DNA from 3 places in the Arthrobacter sp. SD1074B genome. Region 2 is predicted to be linked to each of the others. Evidence: predicted binding sites of a transcription regulator. Region 2 holds the regulator's gene; each other region holds the start of a gene.
The links. The regulator LexA, encoded in region 2, represses DNA repair genes until DNA is damaged. The targets are predictions, from matches to a motif close to TCGAACANNTGTTCGA.
Positions count from the first base shown of each region.

Region 1 (10,479 bases), 750 kb from region 2:
CCTGGGTCATGCCCCGGACGCGGGTGAGGCCGTGCACCACGCCGGACTTCTCGTAGCGGTACACCGAACCGAACTCGAAGAGCCGGAGCGGCAGTTCCCGGTAGGAGCGCCCGCGCGAGCGGAAGACCAGGTTGTGCATCGGGCAGTTCATCGGCTTCAGGTAGTAGTCCTGGCCGGGCTTGCGCACGGTGCCGTCCTCGTTCAGTTCCGCGTCGATGTGCATCGGCGGGAACATGCCGTCGCGGTACCAGTCCAGGTGCCCGGAGACCTCGTAGAGATGGCCCTTGGTGATGTGCGGGGTGTAGACGAATTCATAGCCCGCGTCGACGTGGCGCTGGCGGGAGTAGTCCTCCATGGCCTTGCGGATAATGCCGCCCTTGGGGTGGAACACCGGCAGGCCGGACCCCAGCTCGTCGGGGAAGGAGAACAGGTCCAGCTCGGCCCCGAGCTTGCGGTGGTCGCGGCGCTCGGCCTCGGCGATCCGCTCCTGGTAAGCCTTGAGGGCTTCCTTGGTGGGCCAGGCGGTGCCGTAGATGCGCTGCAGCTGCTTGTTCTTTTCGCTGCCGCGCCAGTAGGCCGCCGAGGAGCGGGTCAGGGCGAAGGCGTTGGAGATGAGTTTGGTGTTGGGCAGGTGCGGGCCGCGGCACAGGTCGCACCAGAGCACGGTGCCTTCCTTGCGCTCCACGTTGTCGTAAATGCTCAGCTCGCCGCCGCCCACCTCCACGCTGGAGCCGTCCGCGTCGGAACCGGCACCCTTGAGGCCGATCAGTTCAAGCTTGTACGGTTCGTCCTTCATGGCTTCGCGTGCCTCGTCCTCGGAGACCACCCGGCGGACGAACTTCTGGTTCTGGTTGATGATCTTTTGCATCATCTTTTCCAGCTGACGCAGGTCTTCCGGGGTGAACGGCTCCTCGACGTCGAAATCGAAGTAGAAGCCGTCGGTGATGTAGGGGCCGATGCCGAGCTTGGCGTCGGGACGCAGCTGCTGCACGGCCTGGGCCATCACGTGGGCGGCGGAGTGGCGCAGCACGTTGAGGCCGTCCGGGGAGTCGATGGTGACGCCTTCAATCGTGGCGCCCTCGGGCAGCGGCTGGTCCAAGTCCCTGAGCTCGCCGTTGACGCGGGCCACAACGACGTCGCGGCGCTCAAAAAAGAGTTCCGCGCCGGTGGTCCCGGTAGTCACCTTGGTCTCTTCGCCGTCGACGAGAAGGGTGATCTGCTGGGCATCTGACACGGGTGTCTCCTATTCAAAGTTAAGGCTTCGTAGCTTGTGGCGTACGGGGACCACAGCCAGCCTCATCCATGCTATCCGGTTCCGGATAGGCCAACCAACGCACCCCGCCGCCGGTCAGCCGGTGTTTCGCCGCCGGTTAGCCGGAGAACCCGGTGATGGCCAGGGTCCGGCGGATCCCGTCCAGTGGGCCCGGAACCAGGAGCTCCGGACCGGCCGGAGCGGGGGTTGCAACGCCGCCGGCGGCGGCCCCGGCGGCAGCAGCCGTCCCGGCGGGGGCCGGGTAGGGCAGCGTCTCGGTGCGGCTGAGGTCCCACGCCATCGAGGCGCTGATGCTGATGCCCCGCGGGCCGGTCCGCCGGGTGGTTCCGCGGATCAACAGCAGCCGGGTCCCGAACAACAGCGGACCGGACTGCTCCTGGGCCTCATGGAAGAACACCGAGTCCACGCAGCCGGTTCCGTCGTCGATGCTGATGAACACCACCCGGCGGCCGCCGCGCATCGGCGGTGTCTGGGTGGCCACCCGCACCCCGGCCACAAGCACTTCGGTGCCGTTGCGCAGTCCCAGCAGCTTGTCCGCCGTCGTGACGCCCAGCCGCTCCAGCAGGGGCCGGTGGCTGGCCATCAGGTGCCCGCTGACATCCAGCGCCATCAGGTCCAGTTCAGCGCGGACCGTTTCCACCAGGGTGGGGGCGGGCAGCCCGCCTTTGATGTTTTTGAGCTCGACGTCGCCCAACGGCAAGGCCAGCTGTCCCTCGATGACCCCGGCGCCCTTACGCTGCGGCCGGGCCTGCAACTGCTGCAGGTGCTGGACCAGGTCGGCCCGGTTGGCGGTTCCCCCGGAGGCCCGGCGCAGCGAGTCGAAGGCGCCCAGCTGGGCGAGCCGCTGGATACTCGGCTTGCTGATCCGGGCGCGGGTCCGCAGGTCCGCGAGGGAGTCGTAGGGCTGGCCGGCCACAATCCGCTTCAGCTCGGCACCGGAGAGCCCGAAGATCCCGTTGATGCTCAGCCGGATGCCCAGCTTGCCCCGGTCCGGGCCGTCCTCCACCCGCTCCACCCGGTACTCGGCCTGGCTGCGGTTGATGTCCAGCGGCAGGATGGGGATCCCCAGCCGCCGGGCCTCGGCCACCAGCAGCCGCTTGGGGTACATGCCGGGGTCGTGTTCCCAGAGTCCGGCCAGGAAGGCTTCGGGGTGGTGGGTCTTCAGCCAGGCCGACTGGTAGGTAGGCACGGCGAATGCGGCGCCGTGGGCCTTGCAGAAGCCGAAGCTGCCGAAGGCCTTCAGGGTCCCCCAGACCTTGTCCACCACCTCGGGCGTGTAGTTCCTGGCTTTGGCTTCGCGGCGGAAGAATTCCTCCACCTTGCCTTCCAGTACCTCGTTGCCGAGGGCGCGGCGGAATTCGTCGGCCCGGGCCAGCCCGCAGCCGGTCATCACGTCGAAGGTCTTGAGGATCTGCTCATGGAAGACGGTGACGCCGTGGGTCTCCTGGAGCACCGGTTTGAGGTGCGGGTGCGGGTAGACCTCCGGCGCGAAGCCGTGCCGGTGTTCCAGGAAAGGCCGGACCATGTCCGACTTCATCGGACCGGGCCGGAACAGGGAGATATCAATGATGAGGTCGTTGAATTCCCGGGGCGCCAGCTTGCCGATCAATTCCCGCTGGCCCGGGGACTCGATCTGGAAGCAGCCCAGGGTGTGGGTGCTGCGGATCAGCTCATAGGTGGGTTCGTCATCGAGCGGGACGGCGTTGAGGTCGATCCGGCCGTCCGCGGCGATGTAGTCCGGACCGGCGCCGTCCGGACCCGCCGGGTGCCGGCCGGCCGCCACCACCTCGGCCTTGGACGGGTGCAGCCGGATCACCTCCCGGACGGCGAAGGCCATGGCGCTTTGCATGCGGACGCCGAGGACGTCGAGTTTGAGCATGCCCATCGGGTCCATATCGTGCTTGTCGAACTGGCTCATCGGCAGGCCCAGGCCGCTGGGTTGCACCGGGGTGCGGTCCAGCAGGGTCGCGTCCCCCAGGATGACCCCGCAGGGGTGCATAGAGATGTGGCGGGGCAGCCGGTCCAGCCGCTCGGTCAGGTCCACCAGCAGGTCCAGTTGCTGGTTTTCGGTGAAGTCCCGCTGCTCCACCCGGCCGGCGAATTCCTTCAGCTCCGGTTTCTCCACCAGGGCCTCGCGGAAGTTCCGGGCCGAAAACCGCCACAGCTGCTTGGCGATCTCGTCGATGTCGCCGCCGTCCATGCCCAGGGCCAGGCCGGCGTCGCGGACCGCACCGCGGGCCCGGTAGCCGTTCTGCATGCTCATCAGGGTGACGCGTTCGGAACCGAAGCGCTCAAAAATCTTCCGGTAGACGTTGTGCCGTTCGGCGCTTTCGACGTCGATGTCGATGTCCGGCAAGGTGGCCCGGTCCCGGGAGAGGAAGCGTTCGAAGATGAGGTCGTGCTGCAAGGGATTGACCTGGCTGACATCGATCAGGAAGTTGACCAGGCTGGAGGCACCCGAACCGCGGGCGGCAGCCCGGACGCCCATGTCCAGGATCATCCGGGACACCTCTGCCACGGTCAGGAAGTAGGAGGCAAAGCCCAGGCTGTCGATGATCCGCAGTTCGTGCTGCAGGCGGGCGCGCAGTTCTTCGGCGGGCTTCCCGGCGATCCCGGGGAAGCGGCGGCCGATGCCCGCCTCGCAGCGCTGGGTAAGCTCGGCGAGCGGGTCCCCTGCGATCCCGATCACCGAGGCCTCCGGAACCACCGGCTGCTTCCAGCCCATGTCTGTGACCGGATCCATCCGGCAGCGGTCCGCGAGCGCCTCGGTGTGTGCCAGCAGGCTCTTGAGGTCCGCGGCGCCGTATCCGGCGGCGTGCATGATTTCCTGGCCCAGCCGCAGCATCTGCGCGGTGGATTTCAGCCAGCCCTGCCCGTTGGGTTGCAGCAGCGGCGCGGCGGAGAGCTCAGGCAGGGATTTCAGCGTCCGGGCGGAGTCCAGCACGTCCGCCGTCGCGGCCCCGTCCTGGGCGCAATACCGCACGGCGTTGCTCAGCACCGCGGGAACGGCGTGTTCCGCGGCAAGTTTGAGCATCCGCACCGCATGGGCCGTGCTCACCGGCTCACCGGGCGGACTGAGCTGGGAGACGACCTCGGCGGCCAGGGTTCCGGCGGGCATGGCGTCCAGCCAGCGTTTGAAGAGCGTGCGGGGGCGCAGGTAGCGCCGGCCTCCCATGGCGCGGCCGACGTCGGAGTCAGGGCCGATCAGCACGGTCAGGACCGGTTCCTGGGTTTGCGGATCGAGGGCGCGGGAGGCCAGTTCCGCCCGGGTCACGGCGACGGGCACCGTTCCGCCGGCCTTGCCCGTGGTGCGGGCATGGGCGTCGGAGACCAGCCGGCAGAGCGCCCGGTAGCCGGCGCCGTGGTTCTGGCCGTGTGCCAGTACGACGACGCGCCCGCCGAGCTGGGTGCGGTGGTCGCCGTCGTCGTCAAAGACCGCCAGGTCCACCCCAACGATCGCGTCCAGGCCCTCCGCCATGCAGGCCTTGAGGTGCTTGACCGTGCCGTAGAGTCCGTCGCGGTCCGTGCAGGCGAGCGCCGTGGCCCCGTCCGCGGCGGCGGCAGCGGCCAGTTCCTCCGGCCAGGACACCCCGTAGTGGGCGCTGAAAGCGGTGGAAACGTGCAAATGGGTGAAGCTCATGCCGTTTCGGGCTTCCGGGCGGCGTGCAGGGCGTCGTGGATCCGCAGCAGCCGCCAGCGGCCGCTGCCCAGATGCCGGCTCAGGTCAAGGGTGAGTGTCAGCTCCGGGTTGCCGGCATCCCGGACCTGGACACGCCAGATCTCGTGGTCCACCAGCCCGGGGCCGCCGCCCAACGGGGCCCGCTGTTCCTCGGCCCACCATTGGCGCCGCTCAAACCAGCGGAGCGGTTCGGCGCAGACGTCGTAGTGCCGCCCGGCCCAGTCCAGGGACAGAGGCTGGCCTTCCGGGGTGCAGGCAACGTCCACCGACTCGCTGAACATCCCCATGTGTTGCCTCCCCTACGCGCTGACCTCCATCCAGGACCCTGAGATTCTTATCGAAGCTTTAGGTCGAAGGATCCTGATGAGTATTCGAATATATCTTCGAACAATTCAAGTCTACGCCGGGCCCGGGACAAAACCTAGATGGGGGTGGACGGACGCAGGCGCAGGTAGCAGGATTGAGCTATGAGCTCCCACAGCGCACTCCTGAAGCACGTCAGCATCGCCGCCAAGGATTCAACCTTGGTGGCGACGTTCGATATAGACGGGAATATTCCGAGTTCCGGTGCCTACGTGGTGGGCCTCGTGGCCGCCACTGCGGACCACTCGCACCAGCGCCGGATGGAAATCGAGTTCATGAACGGCGAGGCCGTGTCCTTTTTCTGCTTCAGCCATGACGGCACGGAGGAGAACTTTGACCTCAAGGGTGTCGAACACTCCGGCAACACCATCACGGGGAACTTTCCGCTCAGCACGGTGATGGGGTTGACCAAGGGCCATCTGATGACGGCGTACAGCGACTGCGAGGGCCGGGACTACCAGGCCAACGTGCCGGTCGAGGAGTCGCTCTAGCCGGGAAGTCGCCCAGGGGAACCCGCTCCGGCCCTTAGCTGCTGGCTTTGTAGACGTCCAGCTCGAGCCTGATGAAGGCGTCGATCATGGCCTTGTAGGTCTGCTCGACGATTCCAGTGTCGATGTCCTTCTGCTCCGCCGTGGCCTTGACGTGTTCGAGGACCCGCTCCACCCGGCCGGGGGCGCGGACCTCGGCGCTGTCCGCCTTGAGGGTGCCGGCGATCCGGATCAGCCGTTCACGCCGGCCGATCAGCGCGACAATCTGCTCGTCCACTTCGTCGACGGCCACCCGCACGGCTGCGAGCTGTTCCTTGTCGGCCTGGGCGTCTTTCGCGTCACGGTGATGTGTGGACATGTCCATGACAGTATCGAAAGATGCAACCACGAGTCGACTTCATCTCATTGGGTGTCCGCAGCGTTGATGCCTCGCGCAGCTTCTACGTTGAGGGCCTCGGCTGGCCCGTCCACCGGGAAGTTCCCGGCGAGGTCATCTTCCTGCAGGCCAACCACGGGCTCATCCTCTCCCTCTGGGACGCGGGGCAGATGCAGGCCGAGGCGGCCACCGACCCCCCGGCCGGCGTTCCCTGCATTACCCTCAGCCACAACGTGGGCAGCGCCGACGCGGTGGACAAGACAATGCTGCAGGCGGAGGCTGCCGGCGCCGCCGTGGTGGCCGCGCCCAGGACCCAGCCGTGGGGCGGCTACACCGGCTACTTCGCCGACCCGGACGGCTTCCGCTGGGAGGTCGCCTTCAACCCCACCTGGACGGTCGACGACGGCGGCAAGGTTACGGTCTAGGCTCCCGCTTTCCCGGGCCTTGCTCCGCGCGCGTGCCCTGGAAGAGGCTGCCGACCGGCTCGATCAGCTCCGGGGAATCGTTTTTGACATTCCCGACGGCCGTGCCGACGGCGTCGATCCTCCAGCCCTCGGCGACGTCGTGCGCGCCGGCCCGGACCAGGCCCACGAGGGCGGCGGCGTCCCCGGCCTGCGGGTCCAGCCAGGCCTCCATGGTCTGCCGGTCCATCGGCAGCGGGACCCGGTCGTGCAAGGCCGTCAGTTCCGCCAGCATGCCGTCCGCATAGCCCTCCGGCGGGGAATCGGTGGTCAGGATCGACGTCGAGAGCAGCCAGCGCTCCGGGTCCCCTTCGGCCTTTGACGGGTCCTTCCACCATTCATAGAGCCCGGCGAACACCACCGGTCTTTCGTCCTTCGGGTGCACGTAGTACGGCTGCTTGCCGCGGCCCTCGCCCTTCCACTCGTAGTAGCCGTCCGCCGGCACGGCACAGCGCCGGGACCGGGTGGCCTTCCGGAACGCCGGCTTCTCCAGTACGCTCTCGCTGCGCGCGTTGATCATCTTCGACCCGATGCCGGGGTCCTTGGCCCAGGACGGCACGAGTCCCCAGCGGGCAACATGCAGCTGCCGCACCGGCGCCCCGTCCACCAGCCGCTCCAGCAGGATCGGCACGTCAGCGGTCGGCGCGACGTTCCAGGACGGCGGAATCACGATCTCTTCTTCCAGTTCGGCGTCGAACTCGGCCAGCAGGTCTCCGACGGCCCGGGCCATCACGTAGCGTCCACACATGGCACCAGCATGCCACCGCACCCCAACCCTGTCATCCGGCACGGCCCGCCCGGGCAACCGGCACAGCCCGCCAGGGCAACCGGAAACATGCGGGCTCGCGCCGCGGGAATAGCGGGCTGCGGGTTACGGTTATTGGGAGTGACGTACGACTTTTGTCAGCAACCGGCGCTCTGAACCAGCACCGCCAACGAGCCCTGAGGAGAACTTCGTGGACTTCACCCCCGAATCCGGCACCATCACCATGTTTTCGACAACGTGGTGCGGTTACTGCAACCGCCTGAAGAAGCAGCTGGACGCCCAGGGCATTGGTTACACCGAGATCAACATCGAAGAAGTTGAAGGCACCGCGGACCTCGTGGAAAAGCTCAACGGCGGCAACCGCACGGTCCCCACCGTGCTCTTCCCGGACGGCACCGCCGCCACCAACCCCTCCGCGGCCGAGGTCAAGAGCCGCCTCGCGGCCTAGCCGACTGTTTCAAGACACCCCCAAACCACTTGCGGCGTGGACTCCCGGCTAATCCCAGGAGCCCGCGCCGCGCCGCTTCCGCCAGGCAGCGGTATTGAAAGGAGCCAGCCCCATGGTCCACGAAGTCAAAGGCGCAGTAGTCCGTTCCAAGAACGCACCCGTCACCCTGGAGACCATCCTGGTCCCGGACCCCGGACCCGGCGAGGCCCTGGTCGATATCCTCACCTGCGGTGTCTGCCACACCGACCTGCACTATAAGCAGGGCGCCATCAACGACGATTTCCCGTTCCTGCTTGGCCACGAGGCCACCGGCGTGGTCAGCGCCGTGGGCCCCGACGTCACCGAGGTCGCCCCCGGTGACCGGGTGGTGCTGAACTGGCGCGCCGTCTGCGGCGAATGCCGGGCCTGCCGCCGCGGCGAGCCGCAGTACTGCTTTAACACGCACAACGCCACGCAAAAAATGACGCTGGCGGACGGCACCGAACTCACCGCGGCGCTGGGCATCGGTGCCTTTGCCGAGAAGACCCTCGTCGCCGCCGGCCAGTGCACCAAGGTGGACCCAGACGCCGACCCCGCCGCGATCGGCCTGCTGGGCTGCGGCGTGATGGCCGGCATCGGCGCGGCCATCAACACCGGAAACGTCAAGCGCGGCGATTCCGTCGCCGTCATCGGCTGTGGCGGCGTGGGCGTAGCGGCCGTGGCCGGTGCCGCACTCGCTGGCGCCACCACCGTGATCGCGGTCGACATCGACCCGAAGAAGCTCGAACGTGCCAAGGAACTCGGCGCCACGCACACGGTGGACTCCTCCGCCGTCGACCCGGTAGAGGCCATCCGCGAACTGACCGGCGGCTTCGGCGCCGATGTGGTCATTGACGCCGTCGGACGTCCGGAAACGTACAAGCAGGCGTTCTACGCCCGCGACCTCGCCGGCACCGTGGTCCTGGTGGGCGTACCCAGCCCCGACATGACCCTGGAACTGCCGCTCCTGGACGTCTTCGGCCGCGGCGGATCGCTCAAGTCCTCCTGGTACGGCGACTGCCTGCCCTCCCGCGACTTCCCAATGCTGATCGACCTCTACCGGCAGGGAAAGCTGGACCTGGACGCCTTCGTCACGGAGCGCATCACGATCGAGCAAATCGAGGAAGCCTTCGAGAAGATGCATTCCGGCTCGGTGCTGCGTTCCGTGGTCGAACTGTGAGCGGCCTGCGGATTGAGCAGCTGGTCACTTCGGGCACGTTCTCGCTCGACGGCGGCACTTGGGACGTCGACAACAACGTCTGGATCGTTGGCAATGACGCCGAATGCGTGGTGATCGATCCGGCCCACGACGCCGCTGCCATCGCGGCGGGAGTCGCCGGCCGGAAAGTCACAGCCATCCTGCTCACCCACGGCCATGACGACCACATCGCCGCGGTGGGCGAATTCCGCGGCCTGGTCAACGCACCGGTCTACTTGAACAGGGAAGACTGGATGCTGTGGGAGCGGGTCTTCCCTGGAACCGAGCCGGACCACGGCATCGACGACGGCGAGACGTTCGACGTCGCCGGCGCGCGGCTGGTAGCCCTCCACACCCCGGGCCACTCCCCCGGCTCGGTCAGCTTCCAGCTGGAGAGCGAGGGCACCGTCTTCACCGGCGACACGCTGTTCCAGGGCGGCCCGGGCGCCACCGGCCGGTCCTTCAGCGACTTCCCGACCATCATCGAATCCATCACATCCCGGCTGCTGACGCTGCCCGCGGACACGGTGGTGCGCACCGGACACGGCGATTCGACGACGATCGGCGCCGAGGCACCGCAGCTGCAGGAATGGATCAAGCGGGGACACTGACGCCCTAACCGTTCAGCCATGTGCTGGCCCCGTCCGCAATGCGCGGACGGGGCCAGTCTCCGTTCGGCTAGATGTGCCTCAGGTATCTCTGCGGCGATGCGAGGAATGAGCGCCAGTTGGCCACCAGGTCCAGCTCTTCCCAAGCCCGGGGCCGTAAGCCGACCGAATCGGACTGCGGCCGCCCGGCACTCCCGTACTAGGCTGTGGGCCCATGAGCACATTCCCGAGCATGGATCCGGGCATCTTTGCGGCGGATCTGAAGGCGCAATGCGAGGCATTCCTCGACGAGCACCGGGCCGCCCTGCACGACTGCCTGGACGGATTGAGCGAGGAGGAGGCCCGGGCCTCCCTGGTCCCCTCGCGCACGACGCTGCTGGGGCTGGTCAAGCACGCCACGTTCGTGGAGAAGGTCTGGTTCGACGAGGCCATCACACGCCGGAGCCGGCAGGAGATCGGCATACCGGCGACCCCGGACGAATCCTTCGTCCTGCACGACGGGGACAGCATCGGAAGCGTCCAGGCCGCCTACCAGCTGGCCTGCGCGGAGTCACGCGGCCGCACCGCGCCGCTGGGACCGGACGAGCCGGTCACCGGAAACCGCCGCGGGCCGCTGCCCCTGAGGTGGGTCTATCTGCACATGCTGCGGGAACTCGCCCAGCACTGCGGGCACGCCGACATCCTGCGCGAGCAGCTCCTCGCGGCGCGCACCAACAGTTGAGTCCGACGCTAGCCCTGCAGGTCGGCGAAGTCCCCGTTCTGCAGGGCTGCGTACCGCCCGTAGGCGGCCAGCACGGCCGC
Region 1 covers NZ_JBRAZT010000001.1:2,159,852-2,170,330, forward strand. Annotated here, with positions in the region: gene thrS (threonine--tRNA ligase) at 1-1,234, opposite strand, end outside; gene ACUYM2_RS09965 (DNA polymerase III subunit alpha) at 1,371-4,913, opposite strand; gene ACUYM2_RS09970 (DUF6504 family protein) at 4,910-5,239, opposite strand; gene ACUYM2_RS09975 (hypothetical protein) at 5,420-5,806, shown strand; gene ACUYM2_RS09980 (chorismate mutase) at 5,841-6,167, opposite strand; gene ACUYM2_RS09985 (VOC family protein) at 6,182-6,604, shown strand; gene ACUYM2_RS09990 (SOS response-associated peptidase) at 6,594-7,388, opposite strand; gene ACUYM2_RS09995 (mycoredoxin) at 7,597-7,854, shown strand; gene ACUYM2_RS10000 (S-(hydroxymethyl)mycothiol dehydrogenase) at 7,967-9,052, shown strand; gene ACUYM2_RS10005 (MBL fold metallo-hydrolase) at 9,049-9,681, shown strand; gene ACUYM2_RS10010 (DinB family protein) at 9,893-10,399, shown strand; gene ACUYM2_RS10015 (lipoate--protein ligase family protein) at 10,408-10,479, opposite strand, start outside.
Region 1: ACUYM2_RS09970 (DUF6504 family protein) is a predicted target of LexA. The motif match lies at 5,324-5,339, and genes of this name have one in related genera.

Region 2 (10,479 bases):
TCGCCCTTCTTCTTCTTGCGGTCACCGTAGCTGTACACAAACGAGTGCAGCAGCTGCTCTTTGGCCTTGCGGTACAGGCGTGAACGCTGTCCACGGTAGCCCTTTGCGCGTTCGAGGATAACCCTGCGCTTCTTGTGGGCGTTGACCGCCCTCTTCACACGTGCCACGTGCGTACTCCTTCGAAAATTCTGATCCCAAGCATCTACTGCCGGAAAACCGGCCGGCCTGAGAAGCCTTTTTGGTAGTGGACCGCCGCCAGGTGGCTATCGGTCCGTGAACTTGGAACTTAGATGCCGAGCATCTTCCGGATGACCTTGGCGTCGCCCTTGAAGACGATCTTGTCGCCGGCAAGGCGGCGGGTCAGCCTGGAGGACTTGTGCTCGAGGTAGTGACGGCGGTTGGCCTGCTGGCGGCGCAGCTTGCCGCTACCGGTCAGCTTGAAGCGCTTCTTAGCACCGCTGTGGGTCTTCATCTTCGGCATGGGAACCGATCTCCTTACGTATCCGCAGACGGGTCTGCAGTCTTTCGTGCAGCCACCCCTGCGGGCGGCGTGCTGGTTGCCTGCTGCCGGACATTGCGGTCCGGCAGCCGTGAACTAGTTGGTCTTCTTGCTGCCCGGCTTGGCGGCGGCCTTAGGCGCGGCCGGCCGAGCGGCAGGCTTCGGCGCCGCTGGACGCGGAACCGGCTTCGGGGCAGCAACGGGCTTCGGCGCCGCGGCGGGGGCGGCCTTTTCAGCCTCGGGGGCCTGAGCGGCAACCGGGGCCTTGTCAGCGGCCTTCGGCGCTGCGGGCGCCTTGGCTGTTGCCGGCCTGGCAGCGGCCTTGGGCGCCTCAGCCTTGGCGGCTTCACGCTTCGGAGCGGCCTTGGGCGCCTTGGCGGCTTCCTGCTTCGGCTCTTCCTGGACGGGAGCCTTCGCAGCCGGGGCGTCCGCGGCAACGGCTGCTTCGGCGGGAGCCTCCGTGGCGGGAGCTTCCGTTGCCGGAGCCTCCGTCGCCGGAGCCTCCGTCGCCGGAGCCTCCGTTGCGGGTGCTTCGGTCCGGACCTGGTAGCCCTCCGGAAGAAGATCGGCGAGCGACTGCGTCAGGGGCGCCTCGGGGCCGGACGTGTCCACGCGGCCTCCGCCCGAAGCCTTGGCTTCGTTCTCGGCCTTGGCGTCGGCACGCTGCGATGCGCGGCGCGCCTCTGCCTTGGCTTCTGCCTTGTTCTTCAGGGGACCGACCACCATGACCATGTTGCGGCCGTCGATCCGCGGGCTGGACTCCACGACGCCAACTTCGGCGACGTCGTCCGCGAAGCGCTGGAGCAGGCGGATGCCCATCTCCGGACGCTGCTGCTCACGGCCGCGGAACTGGATCATGGCCTTGACCTTGTCACCGGCGCCGAGGAAGCGGAGCGCGTGGCCGCGCTTCGTCTCGTAGTCGTGGGTGTCGATCTTCAGACGGAAGCGGATTTCCTTCAGGACCGTGTTGGTCTGGTTCTTCCGGGCTTCGCGTGCTTTGACGGCAGCTTCGTACTTGTACTTGCCGAAGTCCATCAGCTTGCACACCGGAGGCTTGGCCTGCGGTGCAACTTCAACGAGATCAAGGTCGGACTCGGCAGCCAAACGCAGGGCATCCTCAATACGGACAACGCCTACCTGTTCGCCTGCAGGGCCGACCAGCCGCACCTCGGGGACGCGGATACGCTCATTGATTCTTGGCTCGCTAATGTTAAAGCTCCTGTGTTCGTGAGGGGTATTCCACCGGCAAAAAGAGAAGGCCCCCAATTGCCGGAGCAATCGAAGGCCTCGAAGATCGGAGCTGCGCGCCTCTGACAAGAGACGGCATACACCCTACCGGGCTGGCGCCCGGGAGAATGCCCGACCAGGTACCCGGCAACCTTGCTTCTTGCGAAGCTTCCCGAAGGAGAGCGGCTGACGCGGGTGGGAGAGAACTCCGCTTGCAAACTGAAAGCCTATTCTACAGAAAGATACCCGTTACAGCGCACATGGGCGCCGGCGGGTTTCCGTGCTGTTTCTCAACATCTGCAGAAATAACGGCATTCAGTCGGTCTGTGACAAGCTTACCAGCATGAGCACATCAGATAGTAATTCACACGTTTACCAGCCGGCGGGCGCCCAGGGCGACGTCTCCCAGCAGATCCGCGACATCTCAGAGGTCCCCGCGATCGAAGTCATCACGACCGCCGCCGTTCACCTCATGAGCGCCGCCGCAGTGAAGCTTGGCCTCGCCGCCGAGGACAACGCCGAAGAGCTCAAGGATCTGGACGAGGCGCGCAAACTCATCACTGCCCTGGCCGGACTGGTCACGGCCGCAGCCCCCGAGATCGGCTCCCAGCACGCCGGACCGTTGCGTGACGGGCTGCGTTCCCTGCAGCTTGCGTTCCGCGAGGAATCAGTTATCCCGGACGCGCCGGGCAAGGGTCCGGGCGAGAAGTACACCGGCGCCGTCAACTAGACCCCCACCTCACGGGACACGCCGGGCATCCACGGCCAGCAGGCAACGACGACGACGACGGCGGCGGCGGGCGGACCACATCAGTCCGCCCGCCGCCGTCGTTAACTCTTCCGTTGTCAGGGTTGCGGCAGGTCAGGCTGCGGCGAGCCGGCGCCGGCGGCGGTGCTGCAGGACCAGGCCGATGAGGCACAGCATTACGCCGGCCAAACCCACGGCGACGAACCCCGCGCCCGGACCCACACCGTCGATGAAGAGTCCGGCCAGCGGGGCGCCCAGTGCCACGCCGCCGGTAAGCGCCGAACCGTACCAGCCCATCGCCTCGCCACGGCGGCCTTCCTCGACCAGTTCGGCCACCTTCTCCGACGCGGCCGAGAGCACCGGCGCGCAGAGCAGCCCCGGGAGCAGCGACAGCAGGGCCAGCGTCCACGTGTCCTGCGCGAACGCCATCGGAAGCGTCAGCGCGGACATCCCCAAAAGGAGCAGGATCGGTGACACGGGCCGGTGCATGGCGCCGTAGACGAGGCCGCCCAGCACCGACGCGGCGCACCAGAACAAAAAGACGATGCCGATTTCGGCCTGGTGGCCGCCCGTCTGCAGAGCGGCGACGATTCCGACGTCGGTCCCGCTGAGCACCATGCCGGCACCGGCCGCGACGGCGAAGACGGCCGCCACGGCGGCGGTGAACCAGGCGAAGCTGTGGCGGACCTTGTGCCGCAAGCCAGGGCGGCCCTGCCGCCGCTGTTCAGCGGCCGCCAGGGGTGCCAGCTCGGACGCGGCCTCCTGCAGGTGGGCGGGTGCCGCGGCCACCAGGGCGGTTTCCGCACCCTCCTGCTGGCATGCCTCGAATGCCGGATCCGGGGCCAGGCCGGACACAGCGCTGCGGGTGGGCGGGTTGATCCACATCAGGAACAGGCCGGAGAGGGATGTCGCGACGCCCACAACCGTCAGGCCCAGCACGGAGAAACCAGCGGTGGCGACCAGGGCGCCGGCGGCGGGCCCGATCATAAAGACCAGTTCGGTGCTGATCGCGTCCAGGGCGAACGCCGTCCGGCGCTGCTCCCCGGTAGCGAGGATGCCCAGCGACTGACGAACGACGCTGAAGATCGGCAGGGTGAGCAGGCCGCCCACGAAGACCAAAGGCAGCAGCAGCTGGTAGCCGACGTGCGGCACGATCGACCAGATGACTGTCTCGGAGACGACGGACGGGATCAGCGCCCGGCGGAGGCCGACGGTGTCCACGCGGCGGCCGCGCCACGGGGCGCCCACGGCGATGCCGATCGTCATGACCGCGGCGGCCGCCCCCGCGGCGGCATAGCCCTGCCCCAGGGTCAGGACGATGTGCAGGGTGAGCAACACACCGGCGGCGGAGTGCGGGATGCGGGCGACCATGCCCACGAGCAGGAGATTCCTGATGGGCCTCACGGCCAGCAGGTCCCGGTAAAGCGCGAAATTCACGAAACTGGATTCCTTTGTGTACTGCCCTCGGCAGCACCGGAAGGTCTCCGTGCCGGTCCCCGGCTACTGTGCTGCGCGCTGCAACTTGATTTCGATCGAGTCAACCCGCTCGGCAAACGTTTCATTCCGGGCCCAGGCGTGGTTGAGTCCGCCCACGATGGCCTGCACCGCGGCGGGGTCGAGCCCGTCTTCAAGGTACAGCACCACCCGCAGCTCCGGGCCCGCACCACCGCCGGGAAGCCTCCCGCCGCCAGCCTGCGCCGAGGCAACACCGCCGCCGGGATGGATCTCCACCCGGCGCAGTGCCGGAATGCCGGCCGCAGCCGCGCCCACCGCTTCCGCCACCGCCTGGTCGCTGTAGCTGGGTATCCAGGCCTGCTGCCGGGCCAGCGCCCAGACGGCGGGGCGGCGCACCACGAAGGTGGTCGCCGAGCCGGGATCCAGCACCAGCAGTTCGGCGCCCTCGGCGACGGCGGACAGGGCGGCGCGGGCGGCGTACACCGCCACGGGCCGCGCCCCGGAGTGCCAGGCGGCGAGGGCCCCGGCGGAGGTGAAGACCGGCAGCGCCGTCCTGCCGTCGGCTGCCTTGAGGGTCACCAGGGCCATGTCCGCCTGCTTGTCGCCATGCACTTCGCCGCCGTGCGCGCCCGCCACGGCGTCTCCTTCTACGGCAAGGCTCGCGAGGATGGGCACAAAGACCCGCGCCGCCGCCAGGGACGCCACGACGGCTGCCTCGTTGACTTCGCCGGCCGCCAGGGCGGCAAGCGCCGCGAGGTAGCCGGCGTCCGCCGTGCCGTCGTCGTCCTCGAAGTTGTGGATCCTGGCGTCGTCACCGCTAAGGCTGCGCCCGGCCCAGGGCTGTCCCGCGGAGTCCGTCGCTCCGCCGGCGCCGGCGAGAGCGGCAGCGATATGGCCGGGCAGAGGGCGCCCGCCGGGCTGGGTGGTGTGCTCCATCGCTGGGACGTGCCTAGCGGCGGCCGGCGACATCGAGGGCCTCGGGCAGCGTGAAGTTGCCGTTGTAGAGGGCCTTGCCAACGATCGCGCCCTCGACGCCGAGCGGCACGAGGGAGCGCAGGACTTTGAGGTCTTCGAGGCTGGAGATGCCGCCGGAGGCCACGACGGGCTTGCCGGTCTTTTCCACCATCTGGCGCAGCAGCTCGACGTTGGGGCCCTGCAGGGTGCCGTCCTTGGTGACGTCGGTGACGACGTAGCGTGCGCAGCCGGCTTCTTCGAGGCGGCCCAGCACCTCCCAGAGATCGCCGCCTTCCTTGGTCCAGCCGCGGCCGGCGAGGGTGGTGCCGCGGACGTCGAGGCCGACGGCGATCTTGTCGCCGAAGCGCTCGATCACCCGGCGCGTCCACTCGGGGTTCTCCAGCGCCGCGGTGCCCAGGTTCACCCGGGCGACGCCGAGGTCCAGGGCTTTTTCAAGGGACTCGTCGTCTCGCAAGCCGCCGGAAAGTTCGACCTTGATGTCCAGCCGGCCGACGACCTCGCGCAGCAGGTCGGCGTTGGACCCGCGACCGAAGGCTGCATCCAGGTCGACGAGGTGGACCCATTCGGCGCCCTGTTGCTGCCAGTTCAGCGCGGCCTCCAGCGGCGTGCCGTAGCTGGTTTCGCTGCCGGCCTCGCCCTGGACCAGGCGCACGGCCTGGCCGTTCACGACGTCGACGGCGGGGAGCAGCTCGAGTACCGGCAGCGGGGTTTCGGTGGTCATCGGAAAGTCCTCACGGTGTTGGGGCGGCGGGTCGGGAAAGGTGCGCGTTTACGGTCCGGCCGGTTGCCGGGCAGGGTCAGGTGCCGGGCAGGGTCAGGAGCCAGGCGGCCAGCAGTGCCATGCCGGCCAGGAAGTAGAACACGACCTGGACCCACAGAGGACTCTTCTGCTGCCGGAAGGAGAGGCCGCCGCCAACCAGCAGGCCGGCGAGGCCCATCAGCACTATGGACCACATCTAGGCGGTCTGTTCCGGTGTGGCGGTCTGGCCGGCTCCGGCTTGGGCGCCGCCGCGGAGGCTGTCCACCCAGTTGCGGAGCAGGCGCGCACCGGCGTCGCCGGACTTTTCGGGGTGGAACTGGGTGGCGCACAACGGGCCGTTTTCGACCGCGGCGATAAACGGGGCGCCGTGCTCGGACCAGGTCACGAGCGGGGCCGCCATCCGCGGCTGGATCACGTCGAAGTCCCAGTGCTGGACGCCGTAGGAGTGCACGAAGTAGAAGCGCTCGTTTTCGATGCCGGCGAAGAGCCGGGAGCCCTCCGGCACGGCGACCGTGTTCCAGCCCATGTGCGGCACGACCTCGGCAGGCAGGAGTTCGACCTTGCCGGGCCACTCCCCCATGCCTTCGGCGACGGTGCCGTGTTCCACGCCGGCTTCGAACAGGACCTGCAGCCCGACGCAGATCGCAAGGACGGGCCGGCCGCCGGCGACACGGCGGCCGATCATGCGGACGGCGTCAACGGCCTTGAGCTCGTTCATGACGGTTTCGAAGGCGCCGACGCCGGGGACTACCAGGCCGTCCGCGTTGAGGACATCCTCGGGCTTGGAGCTGAGGATGACCTCGGCCCCGGCGCGTTCGAGGGCGCGGACGGCGGAACGGACATTTCCGGAACCGTAGTCGAGCACGGTGACGGTCGGCTTACCCTCGGGCGACACCGGCTTCCTGGCGGCGTCGGGGTTGATAATGGCCCCGTCCCGGAGCACCTTGCCGGTCACAGCGCGCCCTTGGTGGAGGGGATGCCTTCGACCCGAGGGTCCGGCTCCACGGCGGCCCGGAGCGCGCGCGCGAAGGCCTTGAACTGGGCCTCGACGATGTGGTGCGGGTCGCGGCCGGCAGTGACGTTCATGTGCAGGCAGATCCCGGCGTGCAGTGTGATCGCCTCGAAGACGTGCCGGGTCAGGGATCCGGTGAAGTGTCCGCCGATGAGGTGGTATTCCTGCCCGGCAGGTTCGCCGGCGTGCACCAGGTAGGGCCGGCCGGACACGTCGACGACGGCCTGTGCCAGCGCCTCATCGAGCGGGACGGTTGCCTCGCCGAAGCGGCGGATGCCGGCCTTGGTGCCCAACGCCGTGCGAAGGACCTCGCCGAAGGTGATGGCGACGTCTTCCACGGTGTGGTGGACGTCGATGTGGGTGTCGCCGGTGGCCTTGACCGTCATGTCGATCAGGGAGTGCTTGCTCAGTGCCGTCAGCATGTGGTCGTAGAACGGTACCGAGGTGCTGATGTCCGAGACGCCGGTGCCGTCCAGGTTGATCTCGACCAGGACGGAGGATTCGCTGGTGGTCCGCTCCAGGCGTGCGGTCCGGGCAGCGGCTGATCCGGTGTTGCTCATGTGGGGGTCCTTTGGATGAGGCGGGCGCCCGGCGAACGGGGCGGTGTGCGTGGGTCCTGGCTTAAGTCTAGGCGGACTGCACTTCGTGGCCGGTCAGGATCCGTTCGAGGGCTTCGAGAAACGCTGTGGTTTCCGTCTCAGTTCCGGCGGTCACGCGCAGGTGGCCCGGAATGCCGACGTCACGGATGAGCACGCCGGCGTCCAGCAGCCCCTGCCAGGTCTCGTGCGGGTTGTCGAGGCCGCCGAAGAAGACATAGTCCGAATCGGAGGCGGCGGGCTTAAGGCCCATCCGGGTTAACTCCGTCACGATCCGGTCGCGCTGGCGCTTGATGTCCTCCACGTCGGCCATCAGTGCCACGCGGTGGCGCAGGGCGGCCAGCGCCGTCGCCTGGGTGATGGCGGAGAGGTGGTACGGCAGCCGGACCAGGCGCAGGGCGTCGGTGACCTCCGGGGCCGCCGCCATGTACCCGAGCCGGGCGCCGGCCAGGGCGAAGGCCTTGCTCATGGTGCGCGAAACGATCAGCCGCTCCCGGCCGGGCAGCAGCGTCAGGGCGCTGGGTGTGCCGTCGTGGGCGAACTCGTGGTAGGCCTCGTCGACGATGACCACGGTCTGGCTTTCTTCGCCGGCTTCATAGACGGCCTCGACGACGTCGAGGCCCAGGCCGGTGCCGGTGGGGTTGTTCGGCGAGCAGAGGAAAACGACGTTGGGCTTCAGTTCCCGGACCTGGCCGGCCGCCGATTCGGCAGTGAGTCCGTAGTCCCCGGCGCGCACTCCGACGATGTATTCGGTGTCCGTGCCGGCGGCCAGCAAGGGGTACATCGAGTACGTCGGAGGGAAGCCGAGTGCGGTTCGGCCAGGGCCGCCGAAGGCCTGGAGGATCTGCTGCAGCACTTCGTTTGAGCCGTTGGCCGCCCAGATATTGCCGGCGTCCAATCCGTGGCCGAGGTACTCGGCGAGGGCTTCGCGCAATTCGGTGAACTCGCGGTCCGGGTAGCGGTTTAGTCCCGCCGCGGCCTCCGTCACGGCCTCGGCGATGGCCGCACGGACATCGTCCGGCACCCCATGGGTGTTCTCGTTGACGTTCAGCAGGATCGGGACATCCAGCTGGGGAGCGCCGTAGGGGCGCAACCCCCGCAAATTCGTCCGGAGGGGCAGTCGGTTGAGGCGCTCTAGCTGGTCAGTCACTTGTCCAGTTTAAGTGAGACCGGGCCCGGCCCCGAAACTGTGACCGCGGGGGGCGCCTAGACGGAACCGTCCGCCCGGCGTGCGCCGCCTATTTGGTGGGTACGTAGAGCTGCTGGCCGGGGATGACGCGCGGGGCTTCGAGGTTGTTCAGCTGCACGATGTCGGCGACCACGTCGCGGGGGTCCCGTTTCGGGTCGACGGCACCGGCGATGGCCCAGAGCGACTCCCCCGGCTGGACCGTGACCGAGACAGTGGGTGTGAGCGAGAGCTCCGCGGCCGAGTCGGCGGCTTTGGCTGGAGCGTTCAGGAAGCCCGCCAGCGAGAGGACCAGGGCGGCCAGCAGGATCAGCGGCAGTCCGAAGAAGACGAACCGTCCGCGGCGGGTCAGCCTCAGCGGAGCCTGCCGGGTGGCAGCAGCGGGTGCCGCCTCCCGATCGGGAGCGGAAACCAACGAACCGGAAATAGCGCTTACTGCTGACATGAGCTGAGCCCTCCTGGACTTATCTGTGCCGCCCGGCGTACTCCACGTACCTGCCGCCAACCGGCCGAACCATCGAACGCATTACCTTCGATCGCGAACCCTCGAACACGAAACTTCGAACATAAGACCGAGCCCGGCAATCCGACCCGCCCCCAAAGCTTCGAACACATATTCGAACTTTGCTCTTCCTGTTTTAGCACTTATGAACGAACATTGTCGAGACTCGCTAGAACAAATGTTTGAAAAACCCTGTTGGCTGCCCTACTTTTGAAGCACAGGACAACCACTTGGGTTGGTCAGCAACAGTTGATCAGCGGGGTCTGACATTGTTCGGACCGAAGGGTCCCGGCAGCTACGGCGGCCGGGCGGAATGGAAAGGCATGGCGAACATGGCAGCACAAGCCGCCGGCGGGAGGGCCGCGCAGCGGAGCCCCCAGACCGGCCGGGCGCCGAGAAGCCTTACCGTCCGTCAGAAGAAAATCCTGGAGACCATCCAGCGTTCCGTGACGGACAACGGTTACCCGCCCTCGATGCGTGAGATCGGCGACACTGTCGGGCTCGCCAGCCTATCCAGCGTCACCCACCAGCTTTCGCAGCTGGAAAAGCTCGGCTACCTGCGGCGGGACCCCAAACGTCCCCGCGCCATGGAAGTTCTGATGCCGCTGACCCTCGATGAGGGTGCGACCACGATATCCGGCGTGGAGAAGTCCAGCGGCCTGCGGGCCGTTGGCGGCCAGGCCGTCTCTGAGCTCGCCAGCGCCACGGACACCGCGATGGTCCCGTTTGTCGGCCGCATCGCCGCCGGCGGCCCGATCCTGGCCGACCAGGTTGTGGAGGACGTGATGCCGCTGCCGCGCCAGCTGGTGGGCCACGGCGAACTGTTTATGCTCCGGGTGGCCGGTGATTCGATGATCGACGCCGCCATCTGCGACGGCGACTGGGTCGTCGTGCGGCGCCAGAACGATGCCGTCAACGGGGACATTGTTGCCGCACTGCTCGATGACGAGGCAACGGTCAAGACGTTCCGCCAGCGCGACGGCCACACCTGGCTGCTGCCGCAAAACACCCAGTACGAGCCGATCCTCGGCGACCATGCCGTCATTATGGGCAAGGTCGTGTCGGTGCTGCGCTCCCTGTAGCCCCGGCCGGGCTCCCCACTGGCCCGCCTCCCGGCAGCACCCCACCGGCAGCCCGAAGGCCCCCTCCGCAGTCCCGGACGGGGCTTTCGGCGTTCCAGCCCGGTTATCGGCGCCATGACGGCGAGTGCGTCCGCCTAAGCCGCGGGAACAGGGCACCGCCGACACCGGTGAGCGGAAGAACCGGGCGGGAATGCCAGGCACGTCGTTGCCCGGCCGGCCCCGCGGCAGCCCACGCGGCGGACTGCTTGGCCGGGGCGCCTGTTACTTGGCCGGCGGCTCTTTGGCGAGGCGTTCGAGGGCAGCCAGCGCCACGGACGGGTCGGTGGTAGGCCAGAACGGCGGCAGCGCGGCCCGGAGGAACGCGCCGTACCGTTCGGTGGACAGCCTGGAATCCAGGACCGCCACCACCCCCTTGTCCGACGTCGAACGGATCAGCC
Region 2 covers NZ_JBRAZT010000001.1:1,410,956-1,421,434, reverse strand. Annotated here, with positions in the region: gene rplT (50S ribosomal protein L20) at 1-167, opposite strand, end outside; gene rpmI (50S ribosomal protein L35) at 287-481, opposite strand; gene infC (translation initiation factor IF-3) at 596-1,666, opposite strand; gene ACUYM2_RS06600 (DUF1844 domain-containing protein) at 2,070-2,456, shown strand; gene ACUYM2_RS06595 (MFS transporter) at 2,589-3,911, opposite strand; gene ACUYM2_RS06590 (SseB family protein) at 3,975-4,865, opposite strand; gene priA (bifunctional 1-(5-phosphoribosyl)-5-((5-phosphoribosylamino)methylideneamino)imidazole-4-carboxamide isomerase/phosphoribosylanthranilate isomerase PriA) at 4,879-5,625, opposite strand; gene ACUYM2_RS06580 (hypothetical protein) at 5,702-5,860, opposite strand; gene hisH (imidazole glycerol phosphate synthase subunit HisH) at 5,861-6,619, opposite strand; gene hisB (imidazoleglycerol-phosphate dehydratase HisB) at 6,616-7,236, opposite strand; gene ACUYM2_RS06565 (histidinol-phosphate transaminase) at 7,304-8,422, opposite strand; gene ACUYM2_RS06560 (LysM peptidoglycan-binding domain-containing protein) at 8,511-8,903, opposite strand; gene lexA (transcriptional repressor LexA) at 9,293-10,042, shown strand; gene ACUYM2_RS06550 (ATP-dependent DNA helicase) at 10,304-10,479, opposite strand, start outside.

Region 3 (10,479 bases), 480 kb from region 2:
GCAGCGGCAAGACCACCCTGCTGAACCTGCTACCGCGCTTCCTCGACCCGACGGCGGGCAGCATCAGCCTCGGCGGCCGCGGGATCCGCTCCCTGCCGCTGGCATCGCTGCGGCGAATGATGTCGCTGGTGCCGCAGCACTCCTACCTTTTCTCCGGAACCCTCGCGCAGAACCTGCGGATGGGCGGACCGGCAGCGGACGATGCGGACCTGTGGCAGGCGCTGGAAAGCGCCCAGGCCGCGGACTTCGTCCGGGACCTGCCCGGCGGCCTCGACGCCGCGGTCCGCCAGGGCGGCACCAACTTTTCCGGCGGCCAGCGCCAGCGGCTGTGCATCGCCCGGGCGTTGCTCCGGCCGGCCCCCGTCTACCTGTTCGACGACAGTTTCTCCGCCCTCGACTACCGCACCGACGTCCGTCTCCGCGCGGCGCTGGAGCCACTGCTGCGGACGGCGACCGTGCTGATCGTGGCCGAACGCCTGTCCACGATCGAGGAGGCGGACCTGATCCTCGTGCTCGATGACGGCCGGCTGGTCGCGCAGGGCACACACCACGAGCTGCTGGAGTGCTCCCTGACCTACCGGGAGATCGCCGCCTCCCAACTGGTCCTCGAGGACACCCTATGAGCGCCGAACTCCCGGTGCAGGCCGGGACTCCCGCTGCCAAATGGCGGGCCGCCGGCCGGCTGCTGCGGCTGCTGAAGCCGGTACGCCTCCGCATGGCCGGCGTCATCGCCGCGACCTGCTGCTTCGCGGGCCTGAACGTGGCGGCGCCCAAATACCTCGGCGACGCCACCGACGTCGTGGTCCGCGGCGTGGTCGGCGGCGCCTTCGACGAGCAGCGGCTTGGCCGGCTGCTGCTCGCGGTGGCACTGATGTACCTGGGCGCCTCGCTGTTCAGCTGGGTCCAGGGTGCCCTGACCGCAACGGCGGTACAGCGGCTGGGCTACGGTCTCCGGTCATCCGTGGAGCAAAAGCTGCACGTGCTGCCCTCCAGCCATTTCGACGACCAGCACCGCGGCGACGTGCTCAGCCGGGCCACCAACGACGTGGACAACGTCTCCCAGTCGCTCAACCAGCTGCTCAACCAGCTGATCATGTCGATGCTGATGCTCTCCGGGGCCCTGGCCATGATGTTCTGGCTGTCGCCGCTGCTGGCGTTGATCGCCCTCGCTTCGGTCCCCGTTTCCGCCCTGATCACGGTGTTCGTGGCGCGCAAATCCCAGGCACACTTCACCGGGCAGTGGAGCAGCACCGGTGAACTGCATGCGCACCTGGAGGAATTCTTCACCGGGCACGAAGTCGTGAAGGCCTTCGGCCGGCAAGACGCGGCGGCGGCCACGTTCCGGCAAAGCAACGACCGGCTCTTCCGGTCCGCCGCCAGCGCGCAGTATATGTCCGGCGTCGTACAGCCCCTGATGATCTTCGTCTCCAACCTCAACTACATCGCGGTTGCCGTGATCGGGGCGCTGCAGGTGGCCGCCGGGACCATGACGGTCGGCGGCGTCCAGGCCTTTATCCAGTTCAGCCGGCTCTTCAGCCAGCCGATGGGCCAGATCGGCGGCATGCTCACCCTGATGCAATCCTGCGTGGCCTCGGCCGAACGCGTCTTCGCGCTACTGGACGCTCCGGAAATTCCCGCAGACGCGGCTGAGCCGGCCGCCGGCGCAGCCCGGGCCGCCGCTGCGCGCGCCGCCGACGGTGGCGCCGCCGCCGCGCCCGTCGGCAGGGTTACCTTCGAACACGCCACGTTTGGCTATGCGCCGGGCTCCCCGGCGGTGCAGGACCTGTCCTTCGCCGTCGAGCCGGGCCAGACCGTCGCGATCGTGGGGCATACCGGGGCCGGCAAGACCACGGTGGTCAACCTCGTGATGCGCTTCTACGAGCTGGACTCAGGGCGGATCACGGTGGATGGCGTGGACATTGCCGAACTGCCCCGCGACGGGCTGCGGTCCGCGTTCGGCACCGTAATGCAGGACGCGTGGCTGTTTACCGGCAGTATCCGGGACAACATCGAATACGGCCGGCCCGGCGCCAGCGACGAGGAGGTTCTCGCCGCCGCCCAGGCCAGCCACGTGGACCAGTTCGTCCGCGCCCTCCCGGCCGGCTACGCCACGATGCTCGGCAACGACGGCGATTCCCTCAGCCGCGGCCAGCGGCAGCTTATCTCGATCGCCCGGGCGCAGCTGGCCGGGCGCAACATCCTGATCCTCGATGAGGCGACCAGCTCGGTGGACAGCCGCACCGAGGTGCAGATCCGGCAGGCCATGGCCCGGCTGCGGCAGGGCAGGACCAGCTTCGTGATCGCCCACCGCTTGTCCACGGTCCGGGACGCTGATCTAATTCTGGTCATGGACCACGGACAGATTGTTGAGCAGGGGACCCACCGGGAACTGATGGCGGGGGAGGGGCTGTACACCGCCCTCTACCGCGCCCAGTTCGCCCGCAACGAACGGCCCGAGGGTGTCCTGGAGCCGGAACTGTGAGCTCCGGCGAGCGGACCGAGGGCCGGTTCCCCGGCACCTGGAAGCCCAATGCCGGCAGTTCGGTGCCGCTGTTCGAGCAGCTCAGGCTGAACATCATCGAGCAGGCTGACAACGGCGCCCTGGCCCCGGGCACCCGGCTCCCGGCCGTGCGCAGCCTGGCGGCCGAACTTGGCGTGGCACCGCACACCGTGGCGCGCGCCTACAAGGAATTGGAAGCCGCCGGCATCGTGGCGACGCAGGGCCGGAACGGCACGGTTGTCTGTGCCCGCGACGAGGCCTGGGGTTCGCTCACGGCCGCCGCCGCGGAGTTCGCGGCGGCCGCCAAAGCCCAAGGCGCCAGCTTTGCCGAGGCCGTCCAGCTGCTGGCCGCGGCGTACGACCGGCACTAGGCCACCTTCCAATAGCACAACCACGGCCCGAATAGATATTCGAAGAAGTTTTCGATTAGCATTGGAGGCGTGCCTAAAGCCTTAGCTGAAGAACCCGCCGTCGATGTCCAGCCTGCTGCCGCACCGGTGAAGACCGGAAAAGCGGGCAGCCCCCAGCCGTCCCGCCCGGCGTCGGCGGGCGCGGAACTGGCCCGCCCCGACCTGTCCCGCCTCGTCGTGAAGGGCGCGCGCGAACACAACCTGCGCAACGTCGACCTCGACCTGCCGCGCGACGCGATGATCGTCTTCACCGGCCTCTCCGGCTCCGGTAAGTCCTCCCTCGCCTTCGACACCATCTTCGCCGAGGGCCAGCGGCGCTATGTCGAATCGCTCTCGGCCTACGCCCGCCAGTTCCTGGGCCAGGTGGACAAGCCCGACGTCGACTTCATCGAGGGCCTCTCCCCGGCGGTGTCGATCGACCAAAAGTCCACGAGCAAGAACCCGCGCTCCACCGTGGGCACCATCACCGAGATTTATGACTACATGCGCCTTCTCTGGGCCCGGGTGGGACGCCCGCATTGCCCGGTCTGCGGCGAGCCGGTCACCAAGCAGACCCCGCAGCAGATCGTCGACCAACTCCTGGAACTGCCCGAGGGCACCCGGTTCCAGGTGCTGGCGCCGGTGGTCCGCGGCCGCAAGGGCGAGTTTGTCGAGCTGTTCAAGGAGCTCACCGCTAAGGGCTACTCCCGGGCCCGCGTGGACGACAAGCTGATCCAGCTCAGCGATCCGCCCAAGCTGGGCAAACAGTTCAAGCACACCATCGAAGTGGTGGTGGACCGCCTGGTCGTGAAGGAGGGCATCAGCCAGCGCCTCACCGACTCGGTGGAAACCGCGCTGGGCCTGGCCGAGGGCCGGGTCCTGGCCGAATTCGTCGACCTCGACGCCGACGATCCGGAGCGGATCCGCGCCTTCTCCGAGCACCTCGCGTGCCCCAACGAGCACCCTCTCGCCATTGATGAGATCGAACCCCGCTCCTTCTCCTTCAACAACCCGTTCGGCGCCTGCTCCGCCTGCAGCGGCATCGGCACCAAGCTGGAGGTCGACGAGGAACTCCTCATTCCCAACCCGGAGCTCTCGCTCTCCGAGGGCGCCATCGCGCCCTGGTCGCTCGGCACCGCCACCACGGAGTACTGGAACCGGCTCCTCGGCGGCCTGGCCAAGGAGATCGGCTTCAAGATGACCACGCCGTGGGAGAAGCTCTCCGCCGAGGCGCGGCAAACGGTGCTGCACGGCAAGGACCACCAGGTTGTGGTGCAGTACCGCAACCGCTTCGGCCGGGAACGCAAGTACAGCACCGGCTTCGAAGGCGTGGTCCAGTACGTGCACCGTAAACACACGGAAACGGATTCCGACTCGGCGCGGGACCGCTACGAGGAGTACATGCGCCAGGTCCCCTGCCCGGCGTGCAAAGGCGCCCGGCTGAACCCCGCGTCCCTCTCGGTCCTGATCAACGGTAAGTCGATCGCCGAGGTTGCGGCGCTGCCGATGCGTGACTGTGCGCACTTCCTGGACACCCTGGTCCTCAGCGGCCGCGAGGCCCAGATCGCGCACCAGGTCCTCAAGGAAATCCAGGCCCGACTGACCTTCCTGCTCGACGTCGGCCTGGAATACCTGAACCTGGAGCGGCCCTCGGGCACGCTGTCCGGCGGTGAGGCCCAGCGCATCCGCCTCGCCACCCAGATCGGTTCCGGCCTGGTCGGCGTGCTGTACGTGCTCGACGAGCCGTCCATCGGGCTGCACCAGCGCGACAACCGCCGCCTGATCGAAACCCTCACCCGGCTCCGGGACCTGGGCAACACCCTGATCGTGGTCGAGCACGACGAGGACACCATCCACGAGGCGGACTGGGTCGTGGACATCGGACCGGGCGCCGGCGAGCACGGCGGCATGGTGGTCCACTCCGGGTCCTACCAGGACCTGCTGAAGAACACAGAGTCCCTGACCGGCGACTACCTCTCCGGGCGGAAGTCCATCGAAGTGCCGAAGAAGCGGCGCAAGTACGACAAGAAGCGTGAGCTCAAGGTCGTCGGTGCCAAGGAAAACAACCTGCTCAACGTGGACGCCGCCTTCCCGCTGGGCCTGTTCACGGCCGTCACGGGCGTCAGCGGCTCCGGCAAGTCCACCCTGGTCAACGAGATCCTCTACAAGGTGCTCGCCAACAAGCTCAACGGCGCCAAGCAGGTCGCCGGGCGGCACAAGACCGTCCAGGGCCTCGAACACCTGGACAAGGTGGTGCACGTCGACCAGAGCCCCATCGGCCGCACCCCGAGGTCCAACCCGGCCACCTACACGGGCGTGTTCGACCACATCCGGAAGCTTTTCGCCGAGACCAACGAGGCCAAGGTCCGGGGCTACCAGCCGGGCCGGTTCTCCTTCAACGTCAAGGGCGGACGCTGCGAGGCCTGCTCCGGCGACGGCACGCTCAAGATCGAGATGAACTTCCTGCCGGACGTCTACGTCCCCTGCGAGGTCTGCCACGGCGCACGCTACAACCGCGAGACACTCGAGGTGCACTACAAGGGCAAGACCATCGCGGACGTGCTGAACATGCCGATCGAAGAGGGCGCCGAGTTCTTCGCCGCGTTCTCGCCGATCGCCCGGCACCTGCGGACCCTCGTCGACGTCGGCCTCGGCTACGTGCGCCTCGGCCAGCCCGCCACGACGCTCTCCGGCGGTGAGGCGCAGCGCGTGAAGCTGGCCGCGGAACTGCAAAAGCGCTCGAACGGCCGGAGCGTCTACGTACTCGACGAGCCCACCACCGGGCTGCACTTCGAGGACATCCGCAAGCTCCTGATGGTCCTGCAGGGCCTGGTCGAGAAGGGCAACACCGTGATCACGATCGAGCACAACCTCGACGTCATCAAGAGCGCGGACTGGATCGTGGACCTGGGCCCCGACGGCGGTTCCGGCGGTGGCCGGGTGGTCGCTTCCGGAACGCCGGAGCAGGTCGCGAAGTCAAAGGACAGCCACACCGCGGCCTTCCTGGCCGAAATCCTCAGCTGAGCCGCTGCCCGCGCAAATGCCCTGTCGCCGCCGGAATTCCGGCAGCGGCGGGGCATTTATGCGCACCAGTGCGGCCAGGAAGGTGAGGGGAAAGTATTCCGGAAGGAGTATGCGAGTTTCTGGCATCCCCCTACTCGTGAGAAACTAGGGCCCGTGACGCCTGTAACAGTGCCCGTACTCGTCGACCGTGACGGCACCCCTGTCTATCGTCCACACCGCCACGGCGCTTCACGCTACGATCACCAGACTCTCCGAATGCCCGGGGACCACAGCCCTGAATGAGGTGCACACCATTGGCAATGTTTGACGCGATCCGCTGGACCACGCGTGGGCTCATTTCCTCCACGTGCCGGCCCACAGTCGTCGGACTCGAGAACGTGCCCAAGGAAGGCCCGTTCATCGTGGCGCCCAACCACCTGTCTTTTTTGGACAGCGTGATCGTCCAGGCGCTGATGCCCCGCCCGGTGGCGTTTTTCGCCAAGGCGGAGTATTTCACCACCGGCGGCGTCAAGGGCAAGGTGATGAAGTCCTTCTTCGAGGCTGTCGGCTCCATCCCGGTGGAGCGCGGCGAACAGGCCGCCAGTGTGCAGGCCCTGAAGACCCTGCTGGACATCCTTGACGCCGGGAAGGGCGTCGGAATCTACCCCGAGGGCACCCGCTCCCGCGACGGCATCCTCTACCGCGGCCGCACCGGCGTCGGCTGGCTGGCCCTCACCACGGGCGCCCCGGTGATCCCGGTCGGGCTGATCGGCACGGAGAACCTGCAGCCGGCTGACAGCAACAAGGTCACCCCGCAGCACTTCACCATGAAGGTGGGCGAGCCGCTCTATTTCGACAAGACCGGGCCGGACCATTCCCTGCCGGCGCGGCGCCAGGTCACGGACCGGATCATGGACGCGATCGCCGAACTGAGCGGGCAGCAGCGGGCCACCACCTACAACCAGAGCAAGAGCGTCGATTAGCCGCGCCGCCGGACCGTCAAAGCCGCTGCGGCGGGGCACGGTCGGCTGCGCGCCGGCCGGCTCAGTAGAATGGACTGGTGGCAAATCCAGCTAGTTACCGCCCCCAGACAGGGGAGATCCCGACGAACCCGGGCGTTTACCGCTTTCGCGACCCGCACGGCCGGGTCATCTACGTCGGCAAGGCCAAGAACCTCCGCTCCCGGCTGAACTCCTACTTCGCCAACCCCGCGGGACTGATGCCCAAAACCCACGCCATGGTGCACACCGCCAGCAGCGTGGAGTGGACCGTCGTCGGCAGCGAGCTGGAATCCCTGCAGCTGGAGTACACCTGGATCAAGGAATTCAAGCCGCGGTTCAACGTGATGTTCCGCGACGACAAGTCCTATCCGTACCTCGCCGTCACGATGGGGGAGAAGTACCCCCGGGTGCAGGTCCTGCGCGGCGAACGCCGCAAAGGCACCCGGTACTTCGGCCCGTACACGGCCGGCGCCATCCGCGACACCATGGACACCCTGCTGCGGGTCTTCCCGGTCCGCAGCTGCAGCGCCGGCGTCCTGAAACGTGCCGAAGCGAGCGGGCGGCCCTGCCTGCTCGGCTACATCGACAAGTGTGCCGCGCCCTGCGTCGGCCGGATCTCGGCCGAGGACCACCGCGCCCTGGCGGAGGACTTCTGCGCCTTTATGGGCGGCGAAGCGAAACGCTTCGTCTCCCGGCTGGAGAAGGACATGGCCGCGGCCGTCGCCGAGCTGGACTACGAACGCGCCGCCCGGCTGCGCGATGACATCATCGCGCTGAAAAAGGTCTTTGAACGCAACGCCGTGGTCCTGGCCGAGGACACCGACGCCGACGTGTTTGCACTGCACGAGGACGAGCTCGAGGCCGCGGTCCAGGTCTTCCACGTCCGGGGCGGCCGGATCCGCGGCCAGCGCGGCTGGGTGGTGGAAAAGGTCGAGGACTCCACCACCCCGGACCTCGTGGAACACCTCTTGCAGCAGGTCTACGGCGAGGAAGGCGAAAGCCAGGGCCGGATGCCCCGTGAGGTGCTCGTCCCGGCCGAGCCCAGCAACGCCGCCGAACTCGCCCAATGGCTCAGCGGGCTGCGCGGCGCCCGGGTGGACATCCGGGTCCCGCAGCGCGGCGACAAGGCCGCCCTGCTTTCCACCGTGCGGGACAACGCCGAACACGCCCTCAAGCTGCACAAATCACGGCGCGCCGGCGACCTGACCATGCGCTCACAGGCGCTCCAGGAACTGCAGGAAGCCCTGGACCTGCCCGTCGCGCTGCTGCGGATCGAGTGTTTCGACATCTCGCACGTGCAGGGCACCAACGTGGTCGGCTCGATGGTGGTGGTCGAGGACGGCCTGCCGAAGAAATCCGACTACCGGAAATTCTCGGTCACCGGCGCGGCGGCCAACGACGACACAGCCGCGATGCACGACGTCCTGACCCGGCGTTTCCGGAACTACCTGCAGGAACAGGCAGAGAAGACGGCCGCCGGCCCCGGCCCGTTGGCCAGCGCGGAGGCCGCAGCAGTGGCCGACGCCCCGCTCACCGACACGACGACGCCGGCGCCCCGAACGAAGTTCGCCTACCCGCCGAACCTCGTCGTCGTCGACGGCGGCAAGCCCCAGGTCAACGCCGCGGCGAAGGCCCTCGCAGAGCTGGGCATCGAGGACGTGTACGTGGTCGGCCTCGCCAAGCGGCTCGAGGAAGTCTGGCTGCCGGACAGCGATTTTCCGGTCATCCTGCCCCGCGCCTCCGCCGGCCTGTACCTGCTGCAGCGGATCCGGGACGAGGCGCACCGCTTCGCCATCTCCTTCCACCGGCAAAAGCGCGGCAAGGCCATGACGGTCTCCGCGCTCGACGGCGTGCCCGGCCTCGGCGACTCCAAGCGCAAGGCCCTGCTGAGCCAGTTCGGGTCGGTGAAAAGCATCAGGACCGCCAGCGTCGAGGAGCTGACGGCCGCCAAGGGGATCGGGCCCGCCCTCGCCGGTGCGATCGTGCGGCATTTCAGCGCGGACGACGGCGCCGACGGGCCTGTTGTCCCGGCCGTGAACATGACGACGGGCGAAATCCTCGAAACTTAGCTAGCACCGGCAATCTTAGCTAGGGTAAGGAGCTGAGGTATGGCGCGCGGACGGCAGGCAGTAGGCCCCGGACCGCGGCCGCCGGGCAAAGCAGAGCAGACAGCAGAGATGGGGCACGACTGATGGCAGAGTCAACGGCAGGATCCGGCATGGAGGCGGACGGCTTGACCCCCGTCAAGCCGATTGAGGCCGAGCTGCTCGTGGTGACCGGGATGTCGGGGGCGGGCCGGAGCACCGCGTCGGATGCCCTCGAGGACCGCGGCTGGTACGTCGTGGACAACCTTCCGCCGCAGATGCTCGGGACGCTGGCGGAGCTCGTCTCCCACGCGCCCGGTTCCATCTCCAAACTCGCCGTCGTCGTCGACGTGCGCAGCAAGGACCTGTTCGCGGACATCCGCACCGCGCTGCGCAACCTCGAGGCCAGCGGCGTCACCTTCCGTGTGCTCTTCCTGGACGCCAGCGACGACGTCCTGGTGCGCCGCTTCGAACAGGGCCGGCGCCCGCACCCGCTGCAGGGCGGCGGCAGGATCCTCGACGGCATCGCCGCGGAACGCGAACTGCTGCAGGAGCTGCGCGACTCGGCGGATATTGTCCTGGATACCTCGACGCTGAACGTGCACGGCCTCGCGACCGCCATCACCGAACTGTTCAGCGAAACGGGCCCCGTCGCCCTGCGGCTCAACGTCATGAGTTTCGGCTTCAAATACGGGCTGCCGGTGGACGCCAACTTCGTCGCCGACGCCCGCTTTATCCCCAACCCGCACTGGGTCCCGCAACTGCGCCCGCACACCGGGCTGGACAAGGACGTCAGCGACTACGTGCTCGACGCCGAGGGTGTGGGCAACTTCGTGGAGCGCTACGTGTTGGCGCTGGAACCGGTCCTGGACGGCTACCGGCGCGAGAACAAGCATTACGCGACCATCGCCGTGGGCTGCACCGGCGGCAAGCACCGCTCGGTCGCCGTCGCCGTCGAACTCTCGCGGCGGCTGGCGCAGTACCCCCGGGTCACCGTCACCACCACCCACCGGGATCTGGGCCGCGAGTAATGGCGCTGCTCACCGGGCCGCTGCCCCTGGTTCCGGCCGCCAGCGCGGCCTCCGCCGGCCAGCAGGACAAGGGCCCTTCCGTGGTCGCGCTCGGCGGCGGCCACGGCCTCTCCGCTTCCCTCTCGGCGCTGCGCCTGCTCACCTCCGAACTGACCGCCATCGTCACGGTCGCGGACGACGGCGGGTCCTCGGGCCGGCTGCGCGACGAGTACGGCGTGCTCCCGCCGGGTGACCTCCGGATGGCGTTGTCCGCGCTGTGCGACGACACGGACTGGGGCCGGACCTGGCGCGACGTCATGCAGCACCGGTTCAAGCCCGGCAAGGGCCGCGGCGGCTCGCTCGACGAGCACGCCATGGGCAACCTGCTGATCGTCACGCTCTGGGAACTGCTCGGCGACGCCGTCGTCGGACTGCAATGGGCCGGGGCACTGCTTGGCGCCCGGGGACAGGTCCTGCCGATGTCCACCACCC
Region 3 covers NZ_JBRAZT010000001.1:1,890,636-1,901,114, forward strand. Annotated here, with positions in the region: gene ACUYM2_RS08755 (ABC transporter ATP-binding protein) at 1-623, shown strand, start outside; gene ACUYM2_RS08760 (ABC transporter ATP-binding protein) at 620-2,482, shown strand; gene ACUYM2_RS08765 (GntR family transcriptional regulator) at 2,479-2,871, shown strand; gene uvrA (excinuclease ABC subunit UvrA) at 3,058-5,913, shown strand; gene ACUYM2_RS08775 (lysophospholipid acyltransferase family protein) at 6,207-6,875, shown strand; gene uvrC (excinuclease ABC subunit UvrC) at 6,953-8,962, shown strand; gene rapZ (RNase adapter RapZ) at 9,085-10,008, shown strand; gene ACUYM2_RS08790 (gluconeogenesis factor YvcK family protein) at 10,008-10,479, shown strand, end outside.
Region 3: uvrA (excinuclease ABC subunit UvrA) is a predicted target of LexA. The motif match lies at 2,899-2,914, and genes of this name have one in related genera.